4 regions of the Mesorhizobium sp. B2-9-1 genome follow, and region 1 is predicted to be linked to each of the others. Evidence: riboswitches for the same ligand, from Rfam matches in the RefSeq annotation. Region 1 holds a riboswitch; each other region holds the start of a gene.
What was found. A riboswitch is a leader RNA that binds a small molecule or an ion and turns the genes downstream of it on or off. The one in region 1 is predicted to bind cobalamin.

Region 1 (4,489 bases):
TACCGCGCCCGGCAGTCATCAAATTCACATCGCCCGGCGCGATCACCATTTCGGTGCCGAGCGAATCCCGATGCCTGATCCTGCCGTCGAACAGGTAGGTGACGGTGGAAAGGCCGATATGCGGATGCGGACGCACGTCGAGCGCATGGCCGGCGCGCAGGATCGCCGGGCCCATGCGGTCGAAGAAGATGAACGGCCCGACCAGCCGGCGCTTCGCCGTCGGAAGAGCGCGGCGCACCTCGAAGCCGCCAATGTCCTTGGCGTTCGGAACGACCATCAGCTCGATCTGGTCGCAGGCGAAGGCATCGCCGGATTCAGGGTCGTTTCCCGGAAAAAAGCTCATGTCGGATCCTCAGGCGAAACGCAGCGCCGACCTGGCCTTCGCCTTGGCAGCTTCTTCCTCGCGGTTGCGCGGTTCCTGGTTGGTTTCGAGCGAATCGATCAATTCGCGCGCGACAGCCGCGATCGCCTCGACGGCATGGTAGAAGGCATGCTCGTTGCGCTTGGACGGCTTGGTCGAGCCGCTCAGCTTGCGCACGAACTGAAGTGCGGCGTCATGCACTTCGTCATTCGTCGCCGGCGGCTCGAAATTGGCCAAGGTCTTGATGTTGCGGCACATGGCTTGAACTCCTTACCTGCTTTCTTTGCCCTTACCCGGTCTGAGATCATCCGCTGAGGTGTTGAGATTCAGGTCAGGCCGAGCCGAAAATGGTGGTTTCCGAGAACCGGAGCGGAGCGTACTTGAAGTACGTGAGCACCGGAAGCGCAGGAAGTTGCCATTTGCAGGCCGGCCTCACCTGAATATCAACACCTCAGTCGGCGTCCAGCGGCTCCGTTCCCACCGGCTTGCCGTCGCGCGACAGCCTGATCTTCTCGACCTTGTCCTCGGCCGCTTTCAGCAGCCGGTCGCAATGCGCCTTCAGCGCTTCGCCGCGCTCATAGATCTTGATCGACTGGTCGAGCGGGACGTCGCCGCGCTCGAGATCATCGACGATCTTCTCCAGCGCGTCGAGCGCCTGTTCGAAGCTCATCGCCTTGACGTCCTCATTGCCTTCCAATGCCATACCCTATCCCTTCATCAGCCGCCCGACATGGGCGGCGACTGAAAATGCCAGTCCCTGCAGATCGTAGCCGCCTTCCAGCAGGCTGACGAGCCTGTTGGAGCTGTGGCGGCCGGCGCGCTCCATCAACTGGCCGGTCGCCCAATCGAAATCGTCCTCGGTCAGGTTGATCTCGGCCAGCGGATCGCGGTGGTGCGCATCGAAGCCGGCGGAAATGATGATCAGGTCCGGCGCGAACGCGTCGATGGACGGCAGCACGCGCGACAGGAAGGCGTCGCGGAACAGGTCGCTGCCGGTCTGCGGCGCAAGCGGCGCATTGACGATGTTGCCGGCGCCGGTCTCGTCCTTCGCGCCGGTGCCTGGGTAAAGCGGCATCTGGTGCGTCGAGCAGTAGAGAACCGACGGATCATCCCAGAAGATGTCCTGGGTGCCATTGCCGTGATGGACGTCCCAGTCGACGATGGCGACGCGTTCGGCCTGATGCTTGTTCTGGGCGTAGCGGGCGGCGATCGCCGCCGTGTTGAACAGGCAAAAGCCCATCGCGGTGGTCTTTTCGGCATGATGTCCAGGCGGACGGGCGGCGACGAAAACGTTTGCCGCACGACCCTCGAAGACGTCGTCCACCGCCGCATTGGCACCGCCGATCGCGGTGATCACGGCCTGCCAGCTTTTCGGGCTGGCGCTGGTGTCGGCGTCGATCGAAACGATCCCGCTCTCAGGGATCGCCGCGCGCACGCGCTCGACGAAATCCTCGGGATGCGCATAGAGGATCGTTTTCTCGTCGCCTTCCGGCGCCTTGACGCGGTCGAGCGCCGCAAAAGCCTCGTCGTCCAGCACGCGCTCGATGGCGCGCAGGCGGTCGGGCCGCTCGGGGTGACCGGGCGGGGTGAGGTGTTCGAGGAAGATCGGATGCGTGTAGAGACGGGTGGCCATGGCGCCTAATCTAGGGACCTACGACCGCAATGACCATGTTTGGCAGCCGAATGGCTGGGGAAAATCGCGTCTTGCCGTGTCGCTAACGCCATTGGCGTGGCCCAAGCTTAGCTGTAAGGTCGCGCCGCTGCCTGGTGCCCGCGACGCGGGAGAATCGGGAACACGGTTGAACTCCGTGGCGTGCCCAACACTGTAAGGGGGACCGCGCCGGCAAACGCCACTGTCGAAGACGGGAAGGCGCCGGATGCGGGACGATCCCGAGCCAGAAGACCGGCCCGGCAGACATGGTTTACCGCTTGGTCAGGCGGGGGACTGCTTGTCGCAAGGGGAAAAGCGATGACGGCAGCAGCGATCGCCACGAGCGGCGACGACTTTGACCAACTGGCGCGCGACGCGGTTTACCGGGCCATGTTCACCAGGCGCGACGTGCGCAGCCATTTTGTGCCCGACGATCTCGATGACAGCGTGCTGGCGCGGCTCATCACCGCCGCGCATCACGCGCCGTCTGTCGGCTATATGCAGCCGTGGAATTTCATCGTCATCCGCGACGCCGCGAGGCGGCGGCAGGTACGTGATCTTTTTCTCGCCGCGCGCGAGCAGGAATTGCCGGCGATCGAGGCGGAACGGCAGGCGCTCTACCGTAAGCTGAAGCTCGAAGGCATCTGCGAAAGCGCGCTCAACCTGTGCATCACCTGCGACCGGCAGCGCTCGAAGGACTCGCCGCTCGGGCGCTGGCACAATCCGGAGATGGATCTCTACAGCACCGTCTGCGCGGTGCAGAATTTCTGGCTGGCGGCGCGGGCCGAAGGTGTCGGCGTCGGCTGGGTGAGCATCATCGAGACCGAAGCGCTGAAGCGGCTTCTCGCGATCCCCGAGCATGTCATGCCGATCGCCTATCTCTGCGTCGGCCGCGTCTCGGAATTCGCGCCGAAGCCGGACCTTGAGGCGCATGGCTGGGGCAAGCGCCTGCCGCTGCCCGAACTGGTCATGAGCGAGACGTTTCGCGGCGCCGGCGAGGCGCCGCTTAAATCGGCAATCGCAAAGCTTGGCGGCCCATCAAAGCCATGATCAGGCGGCCCTCGGCGTATCCCAGCGCGAGCCGCCGCCAAAAGAGCCCAGTGCCTTGTCGCGCAATTCCCTGAATTTGGACGAGGTCTCGGCGAGCCGGCGGTCCCATTCGGGATTGGGCGCTTGGCCTTCAATGGCTTCAAAATAAACCTGCATCAGAGAGGCGATGGCGAAGGGCTCGATGAAGGCTGCCTTGAAGGCCCAGGCAAAGACGATGGCTAGCACGAAGGCCCAGCCGGCAAGCTGGCCCGGCATGACCCACAGAATGGCGGCTGCGGGCGCCAGCATCAACAGGAAGATGACGAAGGACACGCCCCACATGATCGCCGCCAGCCAGACGGCGTTCTTGACCATGTGCTTGCCGTTCTGCGCGTAGAGCACGACGCCTTGCCGCGCCGTCTCGAAAGGCGAGCTCGAATTGATGCGGATGTTATAGCCGAGGATGATCTCGTCGACATAGGTCAACGACAGGCGGATCACCGTGTTGATGAAGCTGACGATGCCGCTCAGGCCCGGAATGGGCAGGAAGGCGGCGATGCCGCCGATCAGGCCGGTGATGGCTCGGATGGCGCCCTTGACCAGCTGGTCGACGACGAAAAGGATGTTGGCCTCGGCAAAACGCTGGGTGACCACTTCCTTCGCGTAGGCGATCTGGCCCTGGCCGTCGGGGACATCTTGGCCGTCGATCAGATGCACCATGACGGCGATATGGCCCGCTTTCAGCACATAAAGGATGTATTCGCGGATCCAGTAGACGGCGATCGAGATGACGCCGAAGCCGACCACGCCGCCCCACAGCGCAAAAGACATCGGCCCGTCGGGATCGGTCGAGATGTGACCGACGCCATAGCCGACGCTGGCGCCCGTACCGGTCGCCATGATGTAGGCGACCGTGATGCCGAAATAGACGATCATGCGAAAGACGATGAACGGCCATGTCCGCATCATGATCGACACGGATCTGGCGATGCTGAAGTCCCACATGCCCCGAGTCTCCCACCCTTAAGAGAATGGCCGGAGAGCATGCGCTCGCCCCGGCGATTGTCAATCGCGGCAGGGTTGCGCCGGCCCGAAACCGGTGCACAAGCCGGTGGCTCGGTTACCCGAGCGTGCCGTCAAGGCTTCTTTCGCAAGCCTTCGAGCAACTGCTTGAAGGCCGCGATCGCTTTTTTCGAGGTTGCCTCGGGATCCGTCGAATTGGCGATGCGCTGCGCGGCCTGGCTGCTGGCGCCATTGATCAGCCGTGAGGTCGTCTCGGGATCAAGCTCCGGAACGACCTCGCCCTCTTCCTGCAGCCTGGTCAGATGGTTGGTCATCGAGGCGGTGCAGGCACTGGCATTCGGCCACTGCGCCGGGTCGCCGAGCACCGCCGGGCCGTCGCGGAACATGATGCGCTGGATTTCCGGCTCCAGCGCCATCTCGATATA
Region 2 (4,489 bases), on a different contig from region 1:
AGGAAATCGAGCAGTTTCCTGTAGCCGCCGCCATCCTGGTAATCGAGCAGGATGAGGAACTGGGGATTGCGCGAGGCGACCGTCTCCCAGTCGGTGTTGCCCCAGCTCGTCTCCATGTCGGCCATGATGTTTTCGCCGCCGGCGGCGGCGATCATGGCGTTGGGGATGGCGAACTTGCCGGCGGTGAAGGGCTTGTCCTCGCCGGAATCGTAGAGGAAGACGCGCGTGCCCTTGCGGCCACCCACCTTCGCCATGATGCCGGCGAGCTCGGCCTTCCAGCCGTCGACCAGCTTTTCGGCCTCCGCTTGCTTGCCGAAGATCTTGCCCAACTTCTCGACGTCGCCATAAAGCAGATCCATCGAGGCGGCGGGCCGGTTCTTGTCGAGATGGACGCAGCTCTCGGTCAGCACCAGCGTCTTGATGCCATGCGGGGCAAGCGTGTCGGGCGTCACCTCGCCGCCCGGCTTCATGCCGTAATACCAGCCGGCGAAGAAGAAATCAGGCTGCACGGCGACGAGGTTTTCGAGCATCGGATATTTTGGCGCCAGCTCCGGGATGGCGCCCTGCTCGGACTTGAACTCAGGGCCGACCTTGTACCAGCCGGTGATGCCGGTGAGCCCGACGATCGACGGCTGCAGCTTCAGCGCGAAAGCCATCTCGGCCATGTTGAGATCCTGGATGACGGCGCGTTTCGGCGGCGCATCGAAGGTGAGCGGTTTGCCGCAGCTGTCGACGGTGACCGGGAAAGCGAAGGCGGCCGAGGCGACGAGCGACAGGGCCAGCGACAAGGCGAGGCGTTTCACGAGATGATGCTCCTTGTTGGGGTGTGCAGGTTCAGGACGGCGAGGAAGCGCGCATGGGAAGCTCGAAGACGGTGAGCTCGCGATCCTCGGTCGGGTGCCGCAGGCGCAGCACGTCGATGCCGAACACCTCGCGGACAAGCGGCTGCGCCAGCGCCTCGCGCGGCGGAGCCAGGGCGTGCAGCCGGGCGTTGCTCATCACCGCGACGCTGGTGGCGAAGGGCGCCACCAGCGCAAGATCGTGCAGCACGGCGACCACGGCCATGTTGAACTCGGCCACCAGCTCGAGCAGCTCGCCGCGAGCGCGCGGGTCAAGATGGTTGGTCGGCTCGTCGAGAAACAGGATTTTCGGCTCCTGCGCGATGGCGCGGGCGAGCTGCGCGCGCTGGCGCTCGCCGCCGGAGAGCGAGCCGACGGTGCGCGCGAGCAACGGCAACAGCCCAGTCCGGCGCAGCGCCTCGACGACGATGTCGCGATCGTCGTGCCGGCGCCTCAGACCGGCGTGCGGGACACGGCCAAGCTCGACATAGTCGATGAGCGCAAGGCGCGGATCCGGCTGGTCCGTCTGACCGACGACGGCGATGCTGAGCGCCCGTTCGGCGGCGGTGATCCTATCCAGCCGGCGTCCGGCAAGGCGAACCTCGCCGCGGCTCGGCGACAACGCCCCGCATAACATGCGCAGCAGAGTTGTCTTGCCGGCGCCATTGGGGCCGATGATGGCCAGCCGCTCGCCCGCCGCCAGCGACAGGCTGACATCCTCGACCAACGTCCGGCCATTTGCCGTGGCGCGCAAATCGCGGGCTTCGAGCAGGAGCGCGCTCACCGGACCAGCTCCCTGGCCTTGCCCGCGGTGGGGATGCGCGCCAGTATCTTGCCGGCGAGCCTTGCCGGGCGCTGGCCGGAATTGCACCAGCCGTCGGGCAGCGAGGCATAGAGCCTGGCAAATTCGACCAGCGCGCCGGCGTCGGTGCCGCTGTCGATGGAACCGAAGAGATAGCTGGCCTTGCCTTGCGCGTTGAAGGCCACGGTCAGCGGGCGCGAGCAGCCGGCCATGCAGTCGACGGTTTCGACAGCAAATGACGACGCCAAAGTCTCGGCAAGCCTTGAGCGAAGGTCGGCGCACAAATCCCCGCCGGACCTACGCCCGGTCACGGTATCGCGGCACAGCGAACAGACGATGATGCGATGGCTAAAGACGTCCGGCATTTCCGTCACTTTCCAAAAATGGCGGCGGAAGGATGCCGGACGAACCGGCCGACAAGACCGGTGTCCGCGTCTCCTCCCGGCACACCCCGTCCGGTCAACTCGTGTCGATGGCAGGTCTCCTGGCTCGCGGGTCGTTACGCCATCCGCCTTCCCAGCCTTGCCGGCCAGTGGCGTTTCGGATGGAGCTCGCCGCTCACAGTTGCGGGGGCAGCCACGGCCTCGACTCGGATGAGCCTCACCGTGTTCCCTTTTCACCCCTCGCCTTGCGGCTCGGGGACCATGACGCAGCTATCGTAGGTTGTCCCCGTGCGAGTCGCAACGGGCCTTCGTCCGCCCCTCGTGCGAAAGACATGGCAGGATCGCTGGGTCGTTGCCGCAAGTCGTTTATTTCCCTTTGATATGTAATAACATTACCAGCTAGAATACATTGCCGTGGCTTGTCAACTCGTTCGACTTCGCTCAAAGCGCAATTTCGATCAAACTGGCCGGCGGCGCGGGGGCTAGTGTCGCCGAGCCAAATGCGAGGAGCCATGAACCCGACTGAGAAAGCGCTGTGGTTTGTCGAAAGCCACCTGCCCGACGCCATCAGCCTTGACGAGATAGCGGCAAGCAGCGGCGTGTCGCGCTTCCATGTGACGCGCGCCTTCGGCGCGGCCACAGGACGGTCGGTCATGGGGTACATGCGGGCACGCCGCTTGAGCGAAGCGGCGCGCAAGCTGGCCGGCGGCGCGCGCGACATTCTCTCGGTCGCGCTCGATGCCGGCTACGGCTCGCATGAGGCGTTCACGCGGGCCTTTCGCGATGAGTTCGGCACCACGCCGGAGTTGGTGCGCGCGCAAGGCTCGACCGAAAACCTCGATCTTGTGGAGCCCATACTGATGGACAGTTCGCTTCTCACCGCACTCGAGCCGCCGCGCTTCGAGACCAGCCGCCCCTTCCTCGTCGCCGGGCTCGGCGAGCGCTACAGCTGCGAGACCAGCGCCGGCATTCCGATGCAGTGGCAGCGCTTCGCCCCCTATATCGGCAACATTCCGGGCGAGGTGCCCGGCGTCTTCTACGGCGTGTGCACGAATGGCGACGATGCCGGCAATTTCGACTATGTCGTCGGCGTCGAGGTTTTGGACTTCTCCGACCTGCCGAAGGATTTCCAACGCGTGCGGGTGCCGGCGCAGAAATATGCGGTGTTCTCGCATCGCGAGCACATCTCGACCATCCGCCGGACCGTCAACACGATCTGGAACAAGTGGCTGCCGGTCTCCGGACACGAGATCGCCGACGCGCCCGAGTTCGAGCGCTACGGGCCCGAGTTCGATGCCCGCACCGGCAATGGCGGGCTGGAGATCTGGGTGCCGGTCAAAGGATGATGGTCTTCCCTTCTCCCCCTGTGGGAGAAGGTGGATCGGCGCGCAGCGCCGAGACGGATGAGGGGTGTTCCAGCGGAGTGAGACGCTGGCATTCCCTGGAGCACCCCTCATCCGTCGCCTTCGGCGACACCTCCCACAGGGGGAGAAGGGAACACCTAAAGCTCGAGATTCCACGTTTGCCCGACAAGATCCTTGCCGAAGGAATGATGGCGTTCTTCCTCGACCAGCTTGAAGCCGGCAGCCTGGTAGATGCGGCGGGCCGAACCAAGGATGTCATTGGTCCAGAGCGTCAGCGTCTTGTAGCCTTTGGCGCGCGCGAAGGCGATGCATTCGTCGACCAGCCGCCGACCGATGCCGAGGCCGCGCGCCGACGGTTCGACGTAGAGCAGCCTGAGCTTCGCGACCTTGGGCGACTTGCGCATGACGAAGACCGAGCCGACCACCTCGCCTTCGCGCTCGGCGATCCAGTTGCGCTCCCATTGCGGGACGAAGTTCTTGACGAATTCACCGAGGATCTCTGCGACCAGAGCCTCGTAGGTCTCGTCCCAACCGTATTCCTGTGCATAGAGCATGCCCTGGCGGTGCGTGACCCAGCCGATGTCGCCGACCTGCAGCGGCCGCAGGATATAGGGCACCTTGGCTTCAGGTCTGTCGCCGAGCAAGTCTTGGACGGTGCGCATAGCCTTGACCAGCCGCTCCTGGTCGGCCGGCGCCAGGCGATCGAGCAGCGTGCGCACCTGGTCATGCGAATCCTGGTTGAGCGGCGCGAAGGCTTCCCTGCCGGCTGGCGTCAGCGCGATCGAGGCGCGGCGCGCGTCGGTCTCACTGGCTTCGCGTCCGACCAGGCCGCGCTCCTCGAATTTCTTCAAGAGCCGGCTGACATAGCCGGGGTCGAGGCCGAGGTCGCGCACCAGGTCGCTTGCGACCAGCCCATCGCGATGGGCGAGCTCGTAAAGCACCCGCGCCTCGGTCAGCGAGAACAGACTTTTCAGCAGGCCCTCGTCGAGCAGGCCGAGCTGGCGGGTATAGAAGCGGTTGAAGGCGCGCACCGCATCGATACGGTCCTTGCCGGGGTGATTGTGGACGGTCATGGGAAATCCTCCTGTCATGGACAGGATC
Region 3 (4,489 bases), on a different contig from region 1:
TAGTGAACGCGCGCGCTACGGTTGTGTTCCCGATATGCCGGGTTGCACATCGCCTAGGCAGGATCAAGTCACGAATTGCTGGACGACGAGCGTCCGTGCATAGTGGCGGCAATGGCGCCTGGTCGATGAAGATGGCTATGGATGACAAAGCGGACAATCCGGGCGTGGCGGTGTTCCCGCCGCTGCTCTTTCTCGTGGCGCTGATCGCGATGCTGGCGCTGCGCTATGTCTGGCCGCTGGCGATCGGCGGCCGCCCGCTGACCATCGTGCTCGGCATAGTGCTGGCAGTACTGGCGGTTGCGATCATCGCCTGGGGACGCTCGATCATGTTGCGCGGCGGCACCAATGTGAACCCGACGCTGCCGACCACCGCGATCATCACCGGCGGCCCGTTCGGCTTCACCCGCAACCCGCTCTATGTCGGCCTGATGGGGCTGCTTCTCGGGATCGGGCTGCTCTTTGACAGCTGGTGGGCCGTCATCGCGACCATCGCGAGCTTCCCCATCCTGCATTACGGCGTGGTGCTGCGCGAGGAGGCCTATCTGGAACGCAAGTTCGGCGAACCCTACCGCGCCTACAGGGCGAGCGTGCGCCGATACCTTTGAGCATCAGTCCTTCGGCACGTTGCTGTAGAGCGCCACGCCGACGCGGTCGTTGCGCCGCCACCGCACCAAAGCGCGATAGGCCGTATCGTCGGCCGGGACCTCGAGCAGGAAGCGGTCCGGGATCTCCACATCTGCGCCAACGCGCAATTCCGCGCCCTGCTCGTGCTGATTTCTGACCGAGCAACCGATCCTGACGCCGGCGGCGATGATCGTGGCTTGCTTGAGCACGAATTCGCGCGCATGAAGACGTCGCTCGGTCTCGGGAAAACTGGCCATATCCGGCGGGCTCCTCAGGCAAGGCTCTCCTCGCCATGGGGCCGCACCATAGCAGCGAAGCGTTTCCGTTCCGTTAGCGATCACTGAAACGGTGGTGTGCCGGCTTGATATGCCGGCCGGGTCCACGGATGGAGCGTTCACGCCTGAGCGTTCAGCCGGCGACAGTGACGCCGCTCGCGCGCAGCACCCAGCGGCGGCCGTCGCCGCGGAACTCGGTGAGCGACAGCGGCTCGATGTCGATCTTCCAGACCGAGGAAAGCGGCGCGCCGAGCACATGCGCCATGGTGGCGCGGATCGGCACGGCATGCGTCACCGCGATGGTGTGACCGCTCTCGCCGGCCAGCCGCTCCATCAGCGCAGCACCCCGCCGGGCGACGGCGGCGAGCGATTCACCGCCATGAGGCGCCGCGTCTGCGTCGGCGAGCCAGGCCGCCATGCCTTCGGGATCCTCGACCTGCACCTCCTCGAAACTTTTGTCGGCCCAGCGTGCGAAATCCTGCTCGGCAAGCAGCGGCTCGATCGCCGCGTCAAGGCCGAGCGCCTCGGCCGTCCGCCGCGCGGCCAGCGCCGGACTTGTCCAGACACGGTCGGCGCGACGCAGCGAAGCGGCCAGCGCGCCGGCGCGATCGAGGGCGCGCGGCTCCGGCGGCTCATCGTTCGGAAAGCGGCCCTTGCGCATGCCGGGCGTCGCTCCGCTTGCGATCATCGTCAGGCGGGCAAGCATGAAAAACTCCGTGGCCCAGCGAAAAACAGGCCTCACGTAGCCGTGCCGCCATTACATGTCGTTGACAGGCGAACGAAGTGCTGACAAGTGTCTTAGTGCTATACGGGATTGGAAGCCGGTGCGAGTCCGGCACGGTCGCGCCACTGTGATCGGCACCAGCCGAAAGTCAGGCCTTATTCCGCAGCATCGTTCGATCAACGGGACGCAGTATCCCACGGGAGGTCAATATGTCCGACACCACCTTCGCCCCCAGCTACGGCCCGGTTGCGATTCCGGTCCGCGAGCTTCTGCCCTGGGCCATCCTCGGCGGGCTGCTTTTGATGCTGGCGATCTATTTCGTCGGCGCGGAAGAAGGCGCGACCTCGCTGATCCGCGGCACCTATGTGCACGAATTCGTGCATGACGGCCGACACCTGCTCGGCTTCCCCTGCCACTAAAGCGGTACAGCATCGCTGAACCCGCTTTCGATTCTGATCTAACGCAATTCCGGACGGAAAACCGCTACGCACTTTTCCTGGAATTGCTTGGAGGGATTAGTGACATGGTTGGAAAACTTTTGCTGCGCGGCATGCTTGTCGGGCTGGTCGCCGGGATTCTGGCGTTCGCCTTCGCCCACGTCTATGGCGAGCCGCAGGTCGACAAGGCGATCGCCTTCGAGGAACAGCAGGCCCAGGCCGCCGGCGGGGCGCCGGAGCCCGAGATGGTCAGCCGCGCCACGCAAGCCGGCATCGGCCTGGCAACCGGCGTGCTGATCTATGGCGCCGCGCTTGGCGGGCTGTTCTCGCTGGTCTTCGCCTACGCCTATGGCCGGCTGGGCTCGCTGGGACCGCGCGGCACCTCGGCGCTGCTGGCGTTGCTCGGCTTTCTGGCCGTGATCGTGGTGCCCGGCCTCAAATATCCGGCCAACCCGCCCGCGGTCGGCAATGCGGAAACGATTGGCTACCGCACCGAGCTGTTCTTCATCATGATCGTCGTCTCGATCGCGGCGATGGTGGCGGCGGTGGGTCTGGCGCAGCGTCTGTGGAAGCAGCTCGGCGCCTGGAACGCCTCGATCGTGGCCGGGCTCGCCTTCCTCGTCGTCTTCGCTTTGGTGAAGGCGGCGCTGCCCGACATCAACGAGGTGCCGGAGAACTTCTCAGCGACCGTGCTGTGGCAATTCCGCGTCGCCTCGCTCGGCATCCAGCTGGTGCTGTGGACCGTCGTCGGGCTCGGCTTCGGCGCGGTTGCCGAACGCGTGGTCGCGGTGCGCGACCAGCGCAGCCCGGCACGCCGCTACGCCTGAAATCCGATGCGTTGGCCGCCACTGTTTCGCGCCCTGGCGGCCAAAGCGGCTCAACGGTCGGTACGACCGCAGAGCCACTTTGGTCTTTTGTTTTCTCGCAATTCCAGACGGAAAACCGCCGCACACTTTTCCTGGAATTGCTCGGTTGCTCAACGGTCGATACGACCGCAGAGCCACTTTGGTCTTTTGTTTTCTCGCAATTCCGGACGGAAAACCGCCGCACACTTTTCCTGGAATTGCTCGGTTGCGGCGCTGCTCGCATTTGTGGCCGCCACATCCGCGCAAGCGCATAGCGGATCCTCGGCCCCACCTCCTCCGGGCATCCAGATCCCCAGCCTGACCCACGGCCAGATGGCCGTCATCGCGCGCTATCGCGGCGATATCCTCGACCTCGCCCAGCGCCAGACCACGACCGACCCGACCTTCCGCCGGCTCTACAATCACGGCAATCTGCAATTCACCTATTGCCTCTGGGGCTTGATGCCGGGCAGCCTCGGCGACGAGGAAAGCCCGTTCAACGAATGCAGCCACGCCTATCTCGCCACCGCCAAGGCGCTGCTCACCTATATGGCCACGATGCCTTCAGCTGAACGGGGTGCGAAGGCGCTGATCTCGGACATCGATGCCGAGATGGTGCGCAGCGGCGCGTCGTGGATCCTGTGCCAGTATAGCGGCGAGGCCTTCAGCACCGGCGCGGTCGTCGAGCCACGCTGGCGCGACATCTTCTTCCACTTGCCGAGCCTTGCGGTGATCCTCGGCACTGTGGCCGCGCTCGGCGCCGCCGCATGGTCGATTATCGGCGCGCCGCGTAGCCGCACGGCCTAGGGGCTTTTCACCGTTTCACGGAAACCGAGCGCGCATCACAATTCCGCGAGCGCGATGGCATCTCGGAACGGCAGACGTTTTCATTTGGGCACCTGGGCTGAACACAGGAGCAAATCATGCATGGAAGAATCATAGCTGGCCTCGCGTTAGCAGCCTCCCTTGGAATTGCCCAACCCTCCCTTGCCGCGCCCGACTGGAAGGCGGTAGCGCAGGCGCTCGGGAAATCCGGCACAGAAGCACCAGGGGGAGTCTACCGCGTCGGGCTGCCTCGCTCCGATCTGAAAGTCACTCTCGACAGCGTGGAACTCAAACCGGCCTTGGCGCTCGGCTCATGGCTCGCATTCAAACCCATGGGCGATCACGACGCCATGGTAATGGGCGATCTCGTGTTGACCGTGCCAGAGATCGACCCCGTGATGATGAAACTGATTGAAAGCGGGATCGAGATCACGGCCCTCCACAATCACCTGCAGAGAGCCCAGCCGGAGACGATGTATATGCACGTCCTTGGTCACGGCGATCCGGAAAAATTGGCCACCGCGCTGCATTCAGCGTTGCAGCAGAGTGCTACGCCGCTTTCTGACGCGCCGGCGAGCGCCGCCGCTGCTTCGAAGTCAATTGATCTCGATACGTCGATCATCGACCAGGCGCTTGGCCACAAGGGCAAGGTCAACGGCGGCGTCTATCAAGTCAGCATCCCGCGCGCGGAGACCGTCAAGGACGATGGCATGGAAGTGCCGGATGCAATGGGCTCTGCGATTGCCATCAACTTCCAGC
Region 4 (4,489 bases), on a different contig from region 1:
GCCGCCGCCATTGGCGCAGGAGCCCATCGAGATGACGTAGCGCGGCTCCGGCATCTGGTCGTAGACCTTGCGCAGCGCCGGCGCCATCTTGTTGGTCAGCGTGCCGGCGACGATCATAATGTCGGACTGGCGCGGCGACGCGCGCGGGGCGACGCCGAAGCGCTCCGAGTCATAGCGCGGCATTGAGGTGTGGATCATCTCGACCGCGCAGCAGGCGAGGCCGAAAGTCATGAACATCAGCGAGCCGCTGCGCGCCCAGGTGATCAGCGCCTCGGTCGACGTGACGAGGAAACCCTTGTCGGCCAGCTCATTGTTGATTTCGAGGAAGAAGGGATCGTCCTCCCCCACCGGCCTGCCGGTGTTGGGGTCGATGATGCCCTTGGGCTTCGGCGCGACGAGGGTGCCTGAACTGTCGTTCAATCCCATTCCAGCGCTCCTTTTTTCCATTCATAGGCAAAACCGATGGTCAGCACCGCCAGGAACACCATCATCGACCAGAAGCCGAGCATGCCGAGCTTCGAGAAGGACACCGCCCACGGGAACAGGAAGGCGACCTCGAGATCGAAGATGATGAACAGGATCGACACCAGGTAGAAGCGGATGTCGAACTTCATGCGGGCGTCGTCGAACGAGTTGAACCCGCATTCATAGGCGGAAAGCTTTTCCGGGTCGGGATTGCGGTAGGCCACAAGGAACGGAGCGACGATGAGCGCCAGACCGACGATCATCGCCACGGCGATGAACAGCACGATAGGCAGGTACGAACTTAGGAGTGCGCTCATGCGGCGACTTTCCTTCGGCGGGGGCAGTTCACTTTGATTACAGCAACGGACTCTAATGCGGAAGCGTGACAGTTTAACCGCTGAACCGTTTTAACGGGCCCATGCTGCAACGCGGCGAGGGTTAGCGCAGCGGTTTCGGTGACGCAAGTCAAACGTTGTTCAAATCGCGGCGCTGGACGCCTTATCGGAAGAAACTGGTCCGATCCGCTCCTGTTTGATTTCCTTCAGCTTTTACTCCACTTTTCTCTCCTGACATATCTCCCGCCATTTGCCTGCTAGCATGACAGGAATCACCGGCTAAAAATCCAGCAGATGATCGGGCAAGGACACCTGATGAAGGACAAGATTTCGCTGGCCATGGCGAGGCGCATTTCGCTCGGCGCGCAAGGGTTCAACGACCCTAGGCCCAGTGGTATTCCGGATCGCCGCCACCTTGCACGGGTACTTTCGCGAACCGGCCTCTTGCAGATCGATTCCGTGAGCGCGGTGGTGCGCGCGCATTACATGCCGCTCTATTCGCGCCTCGGCCCCTACCCGCTTACGCTGCTCGACAATGCCGCGGTCACCCGCAAGCGCGCCGTGTTCGAATACTGGGCGCATGAGGCGTCGTTCCTGCCCGTCGAGACCTACCCTTTGATGCGCTGGCGCATGCAGCGCGCCGAGCAGGGCGACGAGATGTATCTCGGCCTGGCGAAATGGGGCCGTGAACGCAAGGAAATGATCGACGAGATATATAGAGAGGTCGCCGATCGCGGTCCGATCGCCGCCTCCGATATCGAAGGCCACAAGGGCAATGGCGGCTGGTGGGGCTGGAGCGAGGCCAAGCACGCTTTCGAATGGCTGTTCTGGGCCGGGCGCATCACCACCGCCTACCGCCGCGGCTTCGAACGCTATTACGACCTGCCCGAGCGCGTTTTGCCGCAGGCGGTCCTCGACCTGCCCGTACCCTCCGTCGAGGACGCGCATCGCGAGTTGCTACGCATCTCGGCCCGCGCCCATGGCATCGCCACCTATGGCGACCTTCGCGACTATTTTCGTCTCGCGCCGGGCGACACGAAGGATCGCATCGAGGAACTGGTCGATGCCGGCGAATTGCTGCCGGTGAAGGTCGAAGGTTGGGACAAGACCGCCTATCTCCACAAGGACGCCCGTTTTCCGCGCCGGATAGAAGCGCGTGCCCTGCTCGCCCCCTTCGATCCCGTCGTCTTCGAACGCACCAGGACCGAGAAACTCTTCGATTTCCGCTACCGCATAGAGATCTACACGCCGGCCGAGAAACGCCAATATGGCTACTACGTGCTGCCCTTCCTGCTCGGCGACCGGATCGTCGCCCGCGTCGATCTGAGGGCCGATCGCCCGGCCAGCGTGTTGCGTGTCCACGCTGCCTATGCCGAGGCCGGCGCCCCGCCCGAAACGGCCGCCCAGCTCTTCGACGAGTTGAAGCAGATGCAGGGCTGGCTCGGCCTGGAGTCAATCGAAGTGACGCCGGCCGGCGACGTCGGACCGGCGCTGGCCGACATCGCGGTGTCGTAGCTGCGCGTTGACAGGGACCTAGCCGTAAGCCTAAATCCTGACCCAGACGGTCTTCTCCCGGCAAAGGGAGGAGCCAAGAGGGAATGCGGTGCGGGCCAAAACCCAAATCCGCGGCTGTCCCCGCAACTGTAAGCGACGAGCCTCTGCCGAAAACCACTGGGATGTTCCCGGGAAGGCGGCATTCAGGGCGACGACCCGCGAGCCAGGAGACCTGCCGTCTGAGACTTTAAGTATCCGAATGCCCGGCGGGTTTTCCGGGCAAGGAGCATGGTTTTGGATCGCAACGGCAGTTTCCCGGCAAACAGTGCGGATGTTCCGTCCGAGCCCGACGCTTTGGCCGGCGTCGCCGTCATCGTCTGCTCATCCTGCCGCGACGAGACCGGGTCGGATGCGCATCCGCGCGCCGGCGCGCTGCTTGCCGAAGACACGCGTCGGGCGGCTTGCGGCGAAAAGATCGACATCCGTACCGTCGAATGCCTCGGCAACTGCAAGCGCCGGCTAAGCGCGGCGCTGCTGCGCGACGGCTGCTGGAGCTACGTCTTCGGCGATCTGAACACGACCAGCGGCGCCGATCTCGTCACCGGCGCGAAACTCTTCGCCACCTCGACCGACGGCCTGATCCCCTGGCGCGGCCGGCCCGATTCTCTCAAGCGCGGCCTGGTTGCCCGCATCCCTCCCCTCGACATGCTGAAGGACCGACCATGAACGCATCCGTTTCCCGTGTGCCCTGCACCGTCGTCACCGGCTTCCTCGGCGCCGGCAAGACGACGCTGATCCGCAACCTGCTCGAGAACGCCAAGGGCAAGCGGCTGGCGATCATCGTCAACGAGTTCGGCGATGTCGGCATAGACGGCGAGATTCTCAAAGGCTGCGGCGTCGACTCCTGTCCGGAGGAGAACATCGTCGAGCTCGCCAATGGCTGCATCTGCTGCACCGTTGCCGACGATTTCGTGCCGGCGCTCGACCGAATCCTGTCGCTCAACCCCAAGGTCGATCACATCCTGATCGAAACCTCGGGCCTCGCTCTGCCGAAGCCGCTGGTGCAGGCATTCCAGTGGCCGAGCGTGAAGAGCCGCGTGACGGTCGATGGCGTCATCGCCGTGGTCGACGGCCCGGCGCTCGCCGACGGCCGTGTCGCTTCCGATATGGATGCGCTGCAGGCGCAGCGTGCGGCGGACGATTCCCTCGACCATGACGATCCGGTCGAGGAGGTGTTCGAGGACCAGATCGCCTGCGCCGACCTGATCATCCTGTCGAAGAGCGACCTGATGGATGCGGCAGGCTCCGCCCGTGCCAACGCCGTCATCGGCGAGCATGTCGCGCGTGCCGTCAAGATCGTGCCGACAGCGCAGGGCAAGGTCGATCCGTCCGTGCTGCTCGGCCTTGGCCTTGCGGTGGAGGACGACATCGAGAACCGCAAGACCCATCACGACGACGAGCTCGACCATGAGCACGACGATTTCGATTCCTTCGTCCTCGATATCCCCTCGATCACCAATCCCGACGAGCTGGCCGAGCGCGTCGCCCTTGCCGCCGAGCAGGAAAACGTATTGCGCGTCAAAGGTTTCGTCGAGGTCGGCGGCAAGCCGATGCGGCTCCTGCTCCAGGCGGTCGGCCCACGCGTCAATCATTACTACGACCGCGCCTGGACGTCCGAGGACGATCGCCGCTCGCGGCTCGTCGTCATCGGCCTCAAGGGGCTGAACCGCCCGGCGATCGAGCGTATCCTCGCCGGCTGAGGCTAATACCAAAAAGCGATGCACATCCTCGCCACCACATCCGCTTCGCTCGACGACCTCGCCGAGCCGATCGACCTCAGGCAGGCGCCTGCGGATGTCGTGGCACTGTCTTTTACCGACAGCGATCTCGCCGGCCTGGCCACCGCCTGGACGGCGGATGCGGGGCGGCTACCATCGATGCGGTTGGCGGCGCTGCGCGACCTTCGGCACCCGATGTCGGTGGACCTGTGGATCGACAGCGTCGCCCGCCACGCCAGGGTGGTGCTGGTGCGCATCCTCGGCGGCTATGACTGGTGGCGCTATGGCTGCGACCAGCTCGCCGCGGTCGCGCGCGAGCGCGGCATCAAGCTGGCATTGCTGCCCGGCGAAAGCCATGACGAGGACCAGCGGCTGATCGAAGCCTCGACCCTGCCGCGTGCCGAGTTGGACGCTCTG

Region 2: it holds a riboswitch for cobalamin, as region 1 does, so the genes downstream of both, FJW05_RS10095 (DUF1636 family protein) here and bluB (5,6-dimethylbenzimidazole synthase) in region 1, are expected to answer to the same signal.
Region 3: it holds a riboswitch for cobalamin, as region 1 does, so the genes downstream of both, FJW05_RS11955 (CbtB domain-containing protein) here and bluB (5,6-dimethylbenzimidazole synthase) in region 1, are expected to answer to the same signal.
Region 4: it holds a riboswitch for cobalamin, as region 1 does, so the genes downstream of both, FJW05_RS00565 (DUF1636 family protein) here and bluB (5,6-dimethylbenzimidazole synthase) in region 1, are expected to answer to the same signal.

Annotation. Positions count from the first base shown of each region.
Region 1 is NZ_VFTP01000013.1:123,968-128,456, forward strand. It holds gene FJW05_RS20775 (pirin family protein) at 1-343, opposite strand, end outside; gene FJW05_RS20780 (DUF2277 domain-containing protein) at 353-619, opposite strand; gene FJW05_RS20785 (exodeoxyribonuclease VII small subunit) at 813-1,064, opposite strand; gene FJW05_RS20790 (histone deacetylase family protein) at 1,068-1,994, opposite strand; cobalamin riboswitch at 2,110-2,288, shown strand; gene bluB (5,6-dimethylbenzimidazole synthase) at 2,331-3,062, shown strand; gene FJW05_RS20800 (hypothetical protein) at 3,063-4,046, opposite strand; gene FJW05_RS20805 (TetR/AcrR family transcriptional regulator) at 4,178-4,489, opposite strand, start outside.
Region 2 is NZ_VFTP01000004.1:34,439-38,927, forward strand. It holds gene FJW05_RS10085 (ABC transporter substrate-binding protein) at 1-803, opposite strand, end outside; gene FJW05_RS10090 (ABC transporter ATP-binding protein) at 835-1,623, opposite strand; gene FJW05_RS10095 (DUF1636 family protein) at 1,620-2,006, opposite strand; cobalamin riboswitch at 2,098-2,303, opposite strand; gene FJW05_RS10100 (AraC family transcriptional regulator) at 2,537-3,370, shown strand; gene FJW05_RS10105 (helix-turn-helix domain-containing GNAT family N-acetyltransferase) at 3,526-4,461, opposite strand.
Region 3 is NZ_VFTP01000004.1:366,058-370,546, forward strand. It holds gene FJW05_RS11940 (isoprenylcysteine carboxylmethyltransferase family protein) at 138-605, shown strand; gene FJW05_RS11945 (PilZ domain-containing protein) at 609-881, opposite strand; gene FJW05_RS11950 (histidine phosphatase family protein) at 1,033-1,605, opposite strand; adenosylcobalamin (AdoCbl) riboswitch at 1,689-1,832, shown strand; gene FJW05_RS11955 (CbtB domain-containing protein) at 1,833-2,042, shown strand; gene FJW05_RS11960 (CbtA family protein) at 2,147-2,887, shown strand; gene FJW05_RS11965 (hypothetical protein) at 3,239-3,712, shown strand; gene FJW05_RS11970 (DUF1259 domain-containing protein) at 3,829-4,489, shown strand, end outside.
Region 4 is NZ_VFTP01000001.1:111,387-115,875, reverse strand. It holds gene FJW05_RS00580 (NADH-quinone oxidoreductase subunit B) at 1-426, opposite strand, end outside; gene FJW05_RS00575 (NADH-quinone oxidoreductase subunit A) at 417-782, opposite strand; gene FJW05_RS00570 (winged helix-turn-helix domain-containing protein) at 1,116-2,315, shown strand; cobalamin riboswitch at 2,346-2,549, shown strand; gene FJW05_RS00565 (DUF1636 family protein) at 2,589-3,020, shown strand; gene cobW (cobalamin biosynthesis protein CobW) at 3,017-4,054, shown strand; gene FJW05_RS00555 (cobaltochelatase subunit CobN) at 4,073-4,489, shown strand, end outside.